One region of the Nocardioides panacisoli genome, then DNA from elsewhere that is predicted to be linked to it. Evidence: riboswitches for the same ligand, from Rfam matches in the RefSeq annotation. Region 1 holds a riboswitch; the other holds the start of a gene.
What was found. A riboswitch is a leader RNA that binds a small molecule or an ion and turns the genes downstream of it on or off. The one in region 1 is predicted to bind thiamine pyrophosphate.
Positions count from the first base shown of each region.

Region 2: it holds a riboswitch for thiamine pyrophosphate, as region 1 does, so the genes downstream of both, KUV85_RS15480 (thiamine ABC transporter substrate-binding protein) here and KUV85_RS09845 (thiamine phosphate synthase) in region 1, are expected to answer to the same signal.

Region 1 is NZ_CP080409.1:2,016,626-2,022,430, forward strand. It holds gene KUV85_RS09830 (thiazole synthase) at 1-18, opposite strand, end outside; gene thiS (sulfur carrier protein ThiS) at 15-224, opposite strand; gene KUV85_RS09840 (FAD-dependent oxidoreductase) at 221-1,267, opposite strand; gene KUV85_RS09845 (thiamine phosphate synthase) at 1,267-1,854, opposite strand; TPP riboswitch at 1,848-1,957, opposite strand; gene KUV85_RS09850 (NAD(P)-binding domain-containing protein) at 2,021-3,115, opposite strand; gene KUV85_RS09855 (fumarate hydratase) at 3,204-4,907, shown strand; gene KUV85_RS09860 (MFS transporter) at 4,918-5,805, opposite strand, start outside.
Region 2 is NZ_CP080409.1:3,171,284-3,177,088, forward strand. It holds gene KUV85_RS15465 (hypothetical protein) at 1-159, shown strand, start outside; gene KUV85_RS15470 (SDR family oxidoreductase) at 156-986, shown strand; gene KUV85_RS15475 (MBL fold metallo-hydrolase) at 996-2,057, shown strand; TPP riboswitch at 2,064-2,169, shown strand; gene KUV85_RS15480 (thiamine ABC transporter substrate-binding protein) at 2,159-3,214, shown strand; gene KUV85_RS15485 (ABC transporter permease) at 3,279-4,925, shown strand; gene KUV85_RS15490 (ABC transporter ATP-binding protein) at 4,925-5,805, shown strand, end outside.

The DNA.
Region 1 (5,805 bases):
GATGGTGAGGCTGCTCATCCGCCCTGCACCGCCATCACGATCTCGACCTCGTCGCCCGCGGCCAGCACGTGGGTGGCCCACGCGTCGCGGCGTACGACGTCCTCCCCGACCGCGACCGCGATGCCGGTGGGCCGCGCGTCGCCCAGTCGTTGCTCCAGCAGCTCGGCGACGGTGCCGCCGAACTCCTGGGGCTCTCCGTTGACGGTGATCTGTGGGGTGCTCATGTGTCTCCTTCCCGGGTCCTGCGGGGGTCCAGGGCCGGTTCGACGGCTCCGGTCTCGAGGTGGTCGGCCACCAGTCGGGCGGTCAGCGGTGCCAGCAGGACGCCGGCACGGTGGTGGCCGGCGGCCAGGACGACGCCCGGCAGGTGGGTGGGTCCGACGAGCGGCAGGTGGTCCGCCGTCGCGGGTCGGTCGCGAGCGATCGCCTCGTCGAACACGGCGCGGTCCAGCCCGGGCAGCAGCGCGCGGGCGGCCTCGAGCAGCCGGAAGACGCCCTCCACGTGCGGTGCGGGGTCCCCGCCGTGCTCCTCGGAGGTGGCGCCGATGGCCACCTCCTGCCAGCCGTCGCGGACGCGCCGCGGCACGGCGTAGACCGGCTGGCCGTGGGCCCAGCCGCGCACGGTGCCGTGCAGCGGGTCGTCGGTGCGCACGCGCAGGATCTCCCCCCGCACGGGTCGCACGAGGTCGGTGAAGGGCGCGGGCAGCCGCGCACCGGTCGCGACGACGGTGACCGGGGTCTCGACAGGCTCGACCACCGAGGACGGCTCGACCACCGGGGACGGCTCGACCTGCTCGACGGGGACCCGCCGGCGCAGCGCGGCCAGCACCTCCCGCGGGTCGACGCTGTGGTCCTCGGGCAGCAGCACTCCCCCGGCGACCCGGCCCAGGCCGGGCTCGCGGGCGACGAGCTCGCGCCGCGTCAGCGACTCCGCCGCGACGCCCGCCCCGCGCAGCAGCTCGGCGCGACGGTCGACCTCCTGCAGGTCGGCGGCGTCCCGCCCGACGAGCACCGTGCCGGTGCGCTGCAGCGCCACACCCAACGCCTCGGCGTACGCCGGCCACTGTGCCGCCGAGGCGAGTCCGAGCCGGAAGAGCTCACCCTCGCCGTGCCACAGCTCGCCGGCGGGGCTCAGCATCCCCGCGGCGGCGTACGACGCCCCCGTGGCCGGGGACGGGTCGTGCACCACGACGTCGTGGCCACGCCGCAGGAGCTCCTCGGCCACGGCGAGGCCGACGATGCCCGCTCCGAGGATCCGGACGCGCATCACGCGACCTCCGTCACCAGCTCCTTCGCGGCCGTGACGGGGTCGGGCGGGCGCCAGATGCCGCCGATGACGGCGACGCCGTGGGCGCCCGCGTCGCGGGCCCGACGTGCGTTGCCGGCGGTGATGCCGCCGATCGCGACCAGCGGCAGCAGCCCTGCCGCGGTGGCGACGGCGTCGGTGCCGAGCGGGTCGGGCAACCCGGCCTTGGAGTCGGTCGCGAAGACCGGGCCGAAGCCGGCGTAGTCGGCCCCGTCCACCGCGGCGGACCCGACCGAGGCACGGTCGCGGCAGGTGGCACCGATGACCAGGGACGGTGCGGCGCGGCGCACGGCGGCGACCGGCAGGTCGTCGTCGCCGAGGTGGACCCCGTGGGCGCCGGCGGCGAGGGCGATGTCGACGCGGTCGTTGACCACGACCTGGGCGCGGTCACCGACGGCCGCCATCACCTGCTCGACCAGCGTGAGGTGCGGCCGCGCTGCGAGGCCCTTGGCGCGCACCTGGAAGCCGTCGACGCCGGCATCGGCGAGCGCCGGCAGCAGCGTGAGGTCGTCGTGGTCGGAGACCAAGCAGAACAGTCGAGCGATCAACGCGAATCCGTCCCTTCGCCGGCATGATCCGGATCAGGTGTGACGGTCGGAGCGGCTCCAGCTCCCTCTCAGCCCGCTGCCGCGGACTCCCGTGGTGTGCAGTTCACCGCCACCGTAGCGCACGGCGTGACGACGGTCGACGGGTCGGCACGTGGGCGTCGGTGGTTCAGGCCGCGCGGCCCGTCGCACGCTCCTGCAGGTGGCGGCGTACGGCCAACGCCGCGGCGCGGCCGGCGCGGTTGCCGCCGATCGTGCTCGCCGAGGGCCCGTAGCCCACGAGCTGGACCCGCGGGTCGGCCGCGGCTGTGACACTCGCCTGGACGTCCTGCCCACCGTCGAGCAGCGCGATGCCGCCGTCCGCACTGCGCAGGTGCAACGGCGCCAGGTGGCCGATCGCCGGGCGGAAGCCCGTCGCCCACAGGATCGCGTCCACCCGCTCGAATGCCGCCTGCCCTGCGCCCGCGGGGTCGTCCCACCGCACGCCGTCGGGTTCGATCCGGGAGAACATCGGCCGCCGGGCGTCGTAGGTCCCGAGCCGGGCCGCCTCCTGCTCCTGCGGGCGCAGCGCCAGGCCGGTGACGCTGGCGATGCTCTCCGGCGGCAGGCCACGGCGTACCCGCTCGTGCACGCGCGTGATGGCGCGACGGCCGGCGTCGGCGTCGAAGTCCTCACGCCACACGGGCTCGCGGCGCGTCACCCACAGCACGTCGGTCCGCGGCGCGAGCTCGCCGAGGAACTGCACCGCCGACGCACCGCCACCCACGACGAGCACCCGTCGGCCGTCGAAGTGCGACGCACCCGGGTAGTGCGCGGTGTGCCACTGCTCGCCGCGGAAGGAGCGGGCGCCCGGGTAGGACGGGACGAAGGGCCGCGTCCACGTGCCCGTCGCGTTGACCAGGGTCCGGGCGGTCCAGCGCCGCTCCCCCGCACCGACCACGAGGAGCGCGCCGTCGGTCTCGACCCGGTCGACCCGCACCGGCCGCTCCACGGGCAGGTCCCCGTCGCGCTCGTAACGCTCGAACCACGCCGGCAGCACGTGGTTGGCGCGAGCGTCGGAGCGCACCGGGGCCGGCGCGTCGGGGAGGTCGGCCACGCCGTGCACGTCGTCCATGGTCAGCGAGTCCCACCGGTGCTGCCAGGCGCCACCGGGCCCGTCGTTGGCGTCGAGGACGACGTGGTCCAGGCCCAGGCGGCCCAGGTGGTACGACGCGGAGAGGCCGGCCTGGCCGGCCCCGATCACCACGGCGTCGTAGAGGTGCATGCCACCTCAACGGTTCCGGGCGTCGCGGTATGCCCGCCGCCGCGGGCGCGGTCACCCGTCCGGGCCGGGCGGCGTACGCTACGGATTCGTGGCCGACGCAGAGTTCCGATACGCAGACCTCCTCCCGACCAAGGGCAGCAACGGCGAGGACGAGACGCCGTACCGCCTCCTCACCACCGAGGGGGTCGAGACGGTCGAGGGGCCCGGCGGGCGCACCTTCCTGCAGGTCAGTCCCGAGGCGATCCAGCGGCTCACCCGCGAGGCGATGCACGACATCTCCCACTACCTGCGCCCGGGCCACCTCCAGCAGCTCCGGAAGATCATCGACGACCCGGACGCCTCGGGCAACGACCGGTTCGTGGCGCTGGACCTGCTCAAGAACGTCAACATCTCCGCCGGCGGCGTCCTGCCGATGTGCCAGGACACCGGCACCGCGATCGTCATGGGCAAGAAGTCCGAGGGCGTGCTGACCGGTGCCGACGACGCCGAGTGGATCAGCAAGGGCGTGTACGACGCCTACACCCAGCTCAACCTGCGCTACAGCCAGATGGCGCCGCTGACGATGTTCGAGGAGAAGAACACCGGCTCCAACCTGCCGGCCCAGGTCGAGCTCTACTCCACGCCGGGGGACGCCGACACCCCGCCGGGGTACAAGTTCCTGTTCATGGCCAAGGGCGGCGGGTCGGCGAACAAGTCCTTCCTGTTCCAGGAGACCAAGGCGATCCTCAACCCCGAGCGGATCCTGGACTACCTGGACGAGAAGATCCGCTCCCTGGGCACCGCCGCCTGCCCGCCGTACCACCTCGCCGTGGTCATCGGCGGCACGTCGGCGGAGTTCGCGCTGAAGACCGCCAAGTACGCCTCCGCGCACTACCTCGACGACCTGCCCACCGAGGGCTCGATGAGTGCCCACGGATTCCGCGACACCGAGCTCGAGGAGCAGGTCTTCGAGCTCACCCAGTCCTTCGGCATCGGAGCGCAGTTCGGCGGCAAGTACTTCTGCCACGACGTGCGGGTCGTGCGGCTCCCCCGCCACGGCGCGTCCTGCCCCGTCGCGATCGCGGTGTCGTGCTCGGCCGACCGCCAGGCCCTGGGGAAGATCACCGCCGACGGTGTGTTCCTCGAGCAGCTCGAGACCGACCCGGCGCAGTACATGCCCGACACCGGCGTGGCCGAGGACATCGCCGGTGGCGAGGTCGTGTCGATCGACCTGACCCGCCCGATGCCGGAGATCCTCGCCGAGCTGTCGCAGCACCCCGTGAAGACCCGGCTCTCGCTGACCGGGCCGCTGGTCGTGGCGCGCGACATCGCCCACGCCAAGATCAAGGAGCGCCTCGACGCCGGCGAGGAGATGCCGGACTACCTCAAGGACCACCCGGTCTACTACGCCGGCCCGGCCAAGACCCCCGACGGGATGGCCTCGGGCTCCTTCGGACCCACGACCGCCGGCCGGATGGACTCCTACGTCGAGCAGTTCCAGGCGGCCGGCGGGTCGATGGTGATGCTGGCCAAGGGCAACCGGTCCAAGCAGGTCACCGAGGCCTGCGGCACCCACGGCGGCTTCTACCTCGGTTCGATCGGCGGTCCCGCCGCCCGGTTGGCGCAGGACTGCATCAAGAGCCAGGAGGTCATCGAGTACCCCGAGCTCGGCATGGAGGCGGTGTGGAAGATCGAGGTGGAGGACTTCCCCGCCTTCATCGTCATGGACGACAAGGGCAACGACTTCTTCACCGACCCGGGCGGCGAGGTGACGGTGCCGCTGAGCGGCATCCGGGTGCGCTCGCAGGAGTAGCCCGACCGCCTCACGCGTCGGCGGTGGCCAGCTCCGGCTCGGCGTCGACGTCGGTACGCCGCCGCGGGATCGTGGCGGCGATGGCCACCCCGACCAGCGCTGCGGCCGCACTGATGACGAAACACCACCGGAAGGCGCTCTCGGTCGGCACGGCGACCGGTCCCAGCGACATCGTGGAACTGGTGAGCACCGTGGCCATCAGCGCCGAGGCGATCGTGGTGCCCAGCGAGCGCATCAGCGTGTTGACCCCGACGGCGGACCCGGCCTCGTGCGGCGGGGACGCGTCGAGGATCAGAGTCGGCATCGCGGCGTAGCCGATGCCCACGCCGGTGGAGATCACCAGCGTCGCGATCACCAGCTGCCACGGGCTCCCCATCAGGCCGAGCGCGACGACGTACCCGAGTCCGAGCACGGTGGCGCCGATCATCAGTGTCGGCTTGGCGCCGATGCCGGTGATGAGGCGGCTCGACACGGGGGCGAAGACCATCATCATCAGGCCACCGGGCGCCATCCACAGGCCGGTCGCGAGGATGCTCTGGCCGAGCCCGTAGCCCGCCTGCTCGGGGATCTGGAGGAGCTGCGGGATGACGATGGCCTGCGCCATCATGCCCATGCCGATCGCCACCGCTGCGATGTTGGTGAGCAGCACCGGCAGCCGGGCCGTGCTGCGCAGGTCGACCAGCGGCTCGCTGGTGCGCAGCTCGAGCCAGGCCCAGGCCACGAGGACGAGGATGCCGCCGACGAGGCATCCCACGGTGCGCTCGTCGCCCCAGCCCCAGGTGCTGGCCTTGGACAGCCCCACCAGGGCGAGGACCAGTCCGACGGCCAGCCCGATGGCGCCGGGTACGTCGAACCGCGCCGGTCGGGCGTCGTGGACGTGCGGCACGAGCGCGAGCAC
Region 2 (5,805 bases), 1.2 Mb from region 1:
ACCGCCCAGCGGCTGATCAACGCCGTGCCCGCCGTCGTGGCCGCCGAGCCGGGCCTGCGGACGCCGCTGGACCTGCCGCTGGTCACCGGCCGCGGCCTGGTCGCCACCGGAGTCCGGTCGACCGGCGCCGGCTCGCTGGTCGGGGACGGTGTCTGGTGAGCATCCTCGACCGCTTCACGCTCACCGACCACGTCGCCGTCGTCACCGGTGCCGGGCGCGGCATCGGCGCCGCCACCGCCGTCGCGCTCGCCGAGGCCGGCGCCGACGTCGTGCTCTCCTCGCGCACCGAGGGCCAGCTCGACGAGGTCGCCCACCGGGTCGAGGACACCGGCCGCACGGCCGTCGTCGTCCCCGCCGACCTCAGTGACACCGAGGCCGTCGCCGCCCTCGCGCAGCGCGCGTACGACGAGTTCGGCCGCCTCGACGTCGTGGTCAACAACGTCGGCGGCACCATCCCCAATGCCTTCCTCGACACCGACGTGGCCTACCTGGAGGAGTCGTTCCACTTCAACGTCTCCACCGCCCACGCGCTGACCCGGGCGGCGGTGCCGCTGATGCTGGCCTCGGCCGGCACCCCGGACGCCCCGCGCCAGAAGTCGGTCACCTCGATCTCCTCGATGATGGGGCGCTCCCCGGGCCGCGGCTACCTCGCCTACGGCACCGCGAAGGCGGCGTTGGCCCACTGGTCGCGGCTCGCCGCGACCGACCTCGCGCCGCAGGTCCGGGTCAACGGCGTCTACGTCGGCTCGGTGATGACCAGCGCGCTGGAGTTCGTGGCGGGGGTCCCCGAGACGCGGCAGCAGATGGAGGGTGCGACCCCGCTGGGCCACATCGGTGAGGCCGAGGACATCGCCGCGGCCGTCCTCTACCTCGCCTCGCCCGCGGGGAAGTACCTCACCGGCAAGATGCTCGAGGTCGACGGCGGCCTGCTGCAGCCCAACCTGGACCTGGGGCTGCCCGACCTGGAGCCCACCTCGGACTCGTAGAGTCGCGCCATGGCATCGGGAGTGAGCACGGGCGCAGCGATCTCGCCGGACTCCGGCGAGCACTGGGCCGCCGAGGGCGCCTGGCGCGTCACCGACGGGATCCACCGCATCCCGCTGCCGCTGCCGATGGACGGGCTGAAGGCGATCAACGTCTACGTCGTCGAGAGCGACGACGGGCTGACCCTCATCGACGGCGGCTGGGCCATCCCGGTCGCCCGCGAGCTGCTGGAGAAGTGCCTGGCACAGGTCGGCTACGGCTTCGGCGACATCCGCCGGTTCCTGGTCACCCACGTCCACCGCGACCACTACACGATGGCCTCGGTGCTCGGCGCGGAGTACGACGTCCCGGTGTCGCTGGGGCGCGGCGAGCAGCCGGCGCTGGACCTCCTCAACAACGCCGAGGACCTCGCGCACAGCCCCTTCATCGACGTACTGGTCAGTGCGGGGGCCCGCGACATCGCCGACCTCTGGCTCGCGGGCGAGGACGGCGAGCTGCCCGACGCCTCGCTGTGGCGCATGCCCGACGCCTGGCTGGAGGGCGACCTCACCATCGACCTCGGTCGTCGCACGGTCGATGCGGTCCACACCCCCGGTCACACGCCGGGCCACTACGTCTTCGCCGACACCGACGACGGGCTCCTCTTCGCCGGCGACCACGTGCTGCCGACCATCACCCCCTCGATCGGCTTCACCGTGCCGCCGACCGACCAGCCGCTGGGCGACTTCATGTCCTCGCTGGCGCGGGTCCGTGCCCTGCCGGACCTGCAGGTGCTGCCCGCGCACGGACCGGTCGCGCCGTCGACCCACGAGCGCGTCGACGAGCTGACCGCACACCACGAGGACCGGCTCGACCTGTGCGCCAAGGCGCTGCGCGAGCACCGCACCACCACGGCCCACGTCGTGGCGCAGGACCTGGGCTGGACCCGCCACGAGAAGGCCTACGACGAGCTCGACGTCTTCAGCCAGGGCATGGCCTCCATGGAGACCAAGGCCCACCTGGACCTGCTCGTCGCCCGCGGCGAGGCCACGCGGGCCGACCACGCCGACGGGATCCGCTACACCGCGTCCTAGACTGGGCGTGTCCGACAGGGGAGCACACCTCGTGCTGAGAGTGGGCCCGGCGCCCAGACCCTATGAACCTGCTCCGGTTAGCACCGGCGAAGGGAGTCCTCATGTTCATCCGTCCCGCAACCCGCGGCCTCGTCGCCCTCGGTGCCCTGTCGCTGGTCGCGACCGGGTGCTCGCTGAGTACCGAGGAGGGGTCGGCCTCCGGTGAGTCCGGCGGTGGCGAGGTCGTCCTGGTCACCCACGACTCCTTCAACCTGCCCGAGGAGCTGGTCGCCGCCTTCGAGGAGGACACCGGCTACGAGCTGGTGCACACCCCGGCCGGCGACGGCGGCGAGCTGACCAACAAGCTCGTCCTCACCGACTCCGAGCCGTTGGGTGACGTGGCCTTCGGCGTCGACAACACCTTCGCGTCCCGGGCGCTGGACGCTGACGTGTTCGCGCCGTACGACGCCGAGCTGCCGGCCGGCGCCGAGCAGCACACCCTGCCCGGCGACGAGGAGGGTGCGCTCGCCCCGATCGACACCGGCAACGTCTGCGTCAACGTCGACACCGCCTGGTTCGAGCAGCGCGACCGGCCGCCCCCCGAGACGCTCGACGACCTCACCGAGCCCGCCTACGAGTCGCTCTTCGTCACCCCCGGCGCCACCTCCAGCACGCCGGGCATGGCGTTCCTGCTGGCCACGATCGCCGAGTACGGCGAGGACTGGCAGCAGTACTGGCAGGACCTGCTCGCCAACGGCGCCAAGATCGTCCGCGGCTGGGAGGACGCCTACACCGTCGACTTCACCTACTCCGGTGGCAACCGGCCGATCGTGCTGTCCTATGACTCCTCGCCGGCCTTCACCGTCGCCGACGGTGAGACCAGCACCGCCGACCTGGCCTCGACCTGCTTCGGCCAGGTCGAGTACGCCGGCGTCCTGGCCGGGGCCGAGAACCCCGAGGGCGCGCAGGCGGTCATCGACTGGATGCTGAGCCAGCAGGTCCAGGAGGCGCTGCCGCCGAACATGTACGTCTACCCGGTCGCCGAGGACGCCGCGCTCCCCGAGGAGTGGGCGGAGTTCGCGCCGCCGGCGTCGCCGGAGCTGAGCCTCCCGCCGGAGGAGATCGCGGCCAACCGCAGCCAGTGGCAGCAGGAATGGACCGACATCACCACGCGATGAGCGTGGCGGTCGAGGTGCGAGGAGCGCCGGCGACGAGTCCCGGGACCACGGCATCGGTCACGCCGTGAGGCGCATCGCTGCCCTGCTGCTGCTCGCGGCCGTGCCGGTCGCGGTGCTGGGGGTCTTCTTCGCCCTGCCGGTTGCGGGCATGCTGCAGCGCGGCTTCTTCCCCGACGGCGCCTTCGACCCCGGGGCGGTCTGGGAGGTGCTGACCCGGCCGCGGACGCGGCGCGTCGTCTGGTTCACGCTGTGGACCAGCACCGCCGCCACGCTGAGCGCGGTCGTCCTGGGCCTGCCCGCGGCGTACGCGCTGTATCGGCTGCGGTTCCCGCTGCGCGGGCTGTTGCGGGCACTCATGCTGGTGCCGTTCGTGCTGCCGACGGTCGTCGTCGGCGTGGCGGTGCGGCAGCTGCTCACCGAGTCGGGGCCGCTCGGGTTCCTGGGGCTCGACGGCACGCCGGCGGCGATCGTCTTCGGCCTGGTGTTCTTCAACGTCGCGGTCATCGTGCGCACCGTCGGCGCCGCGTGGGAGGGCCTCGACCGCCGACCCGCCGAGGCCGCGGCGAGCCTCGGCGCCTCGCCCCGCCAGGTCTTCTGGTCGGTGACGCTGCCGGCGCTGCGGCCGGCGATCGTCTCGGCCGCGAGCGTGGTGTTCCTCTTCTGCGCCACGGCGTTCGGGGTGGTGCTGGTGCTCGGCGGCTCGCGCTACGCCTCGGTCGAGACCGAGATCTACCTGTTGACCACCGACCTGCTGGACCTGCCCGCCGCGGCGGCGCTCTCGATCGTGCAGCTGCTGGCCGTGGCCGTGCTGCTCGCGGTCGCGGGACGCCTGCGCCGCGTGCCCGACCCGACCGTACGCCGCGCCTTGGCCCGCCCGTCCCGCCCGACGGCGGGGGACCTTCCCGCGCTGGCCGCCACGGGTGCCGTGCTCGCCCTGGTCGCCGCGCCGCTGATCGGCCTCGTCACCGCGTCGCTGCGCCGCGACGGGGGCTGGACGCTGGTCCACTACCGCGCGCTGGGCAGCCCCGGCAGCGATGCCGGGGTCGGCTCCCTGCTGCGGGTGCCGGTGACCGAGGCGCTGGGGAACTCGCTGCGGATCGCGGCCGATGCGACGTGGATGTCGCTCACGCTCGGGGTGCTCGTGGCGGTGGTGGTGACGCGACGGTCCCGGTCGCTGGGGGAGCGCCGTGTCCGCGGCGTGCTCGACGGGCTCTTCATGCTGCCGCTGGGCGTCTCCGCGGTCACCCTGGGCTTCGGGTTCCTGATCACCCTCGACCAGCCACCGCTGGACCTGCGCTCCAGTGCGCTGCTGGTGCCGATCGCCCAGGCGCTCGTCGCGCTGCCGCTGGTGGTGCGCACGCTCGTGCCGGTGCTGGCCGGCATCGACGACCGCCAGCGGCAGGCGGCCGCCTCGCTCGGTGCCGGGGCGTGGCGGACCCTGCTGACGGTCGACGTGCCCGCGCTGTGGCGGCCGCTGCTGGCGGCGGCCGGGTTCGCGTTCGCGGTGTCCCTGGGCGAGTTCGGGGCGACGTCGTTCATCGTGCGCCCGGAGGTGCCGACGCTGCCGGTGGTGATCTTCCGGCTGATCGGCAACCCCGGGGCGCTGAACTACGGCACGGCCATGGCAGCCTCGGTGCTGCTGGCCGCCACGACGGCGGCCGTCATCCTGCTCGTGGAGCGACTCCGCGTGCCGGCGTTGGGAACCTTCTGATGTTGCGAGTCGAACGCGCCGAGGTGCGCTACGACGGCGTCCCGGCCGTGTCGGGGGTCGACCTCGAGGTGGGCGACGGCGAGGTGCTCGCGGTGCTCGGCCCGTCGGGATGCGGGAAGTCGACCCTGCTGCGGGCGGTCGCAGGCCTCGAGCCGCTCGCGGACGGACTGGTGCGGTGGGACGGTGAGGACCAGGCCGGCGTACCGGCGCACCGGCGGGGTTTCGTGCTGATGTTCCAGGACGGGCAGCTCTTCGACCACCTCGACGTGGCCGGCAACGTCGAGTACGCACTGCGGCGACGCGGCCACTCGCGGTCCGCGGCGCGGCCGCGGGTGACGGAGCTGCTGGACCTGGTCGGGCTCGCCGGCCAGGGCGATCGCCTGCCGCGGACCCTGTCCGGCGGTGAGCGGCAGCGGGTCGCGCTCGCCCGGTCGCTCGCGGCATCGCCGCGGTTGCTGCTGCTCGACGAGCCGCTCACGGCGCTCGACGCGGCGCTGCGCGCGCGGTTGGCCACCGACCTGCGCCGCATCCTCGCCGACACCACGGCGCTGCTGGTCACCCACGACCAGGCCGAGGCCTACGCACTCGCCGACCGGGTCGCGGTCATGCGGGAGGGCCGTGTCGTGCAGCAGGGCACGGTCGAGGAGGTCTGGCAGGCCCCCGCCGACGCCGAGACCGCGCTCTTCCTCGGCTACAGCCGCGTCCTCGACGGCGAGGCCGCCCGGACCCTGCTGGCAGGTCTCGACGGGCTCGACCAACGGGAGTCGCGCTCGACGCCATCGTCGGTCGAGGGACCTCCGTCGGTCGAGCCGTCCCCGTTGGTCGAGCCGTCTCCGTTGGTCGAGCCTGTCGAGACCCCCGTCGCCGTACGCCGCTCCGC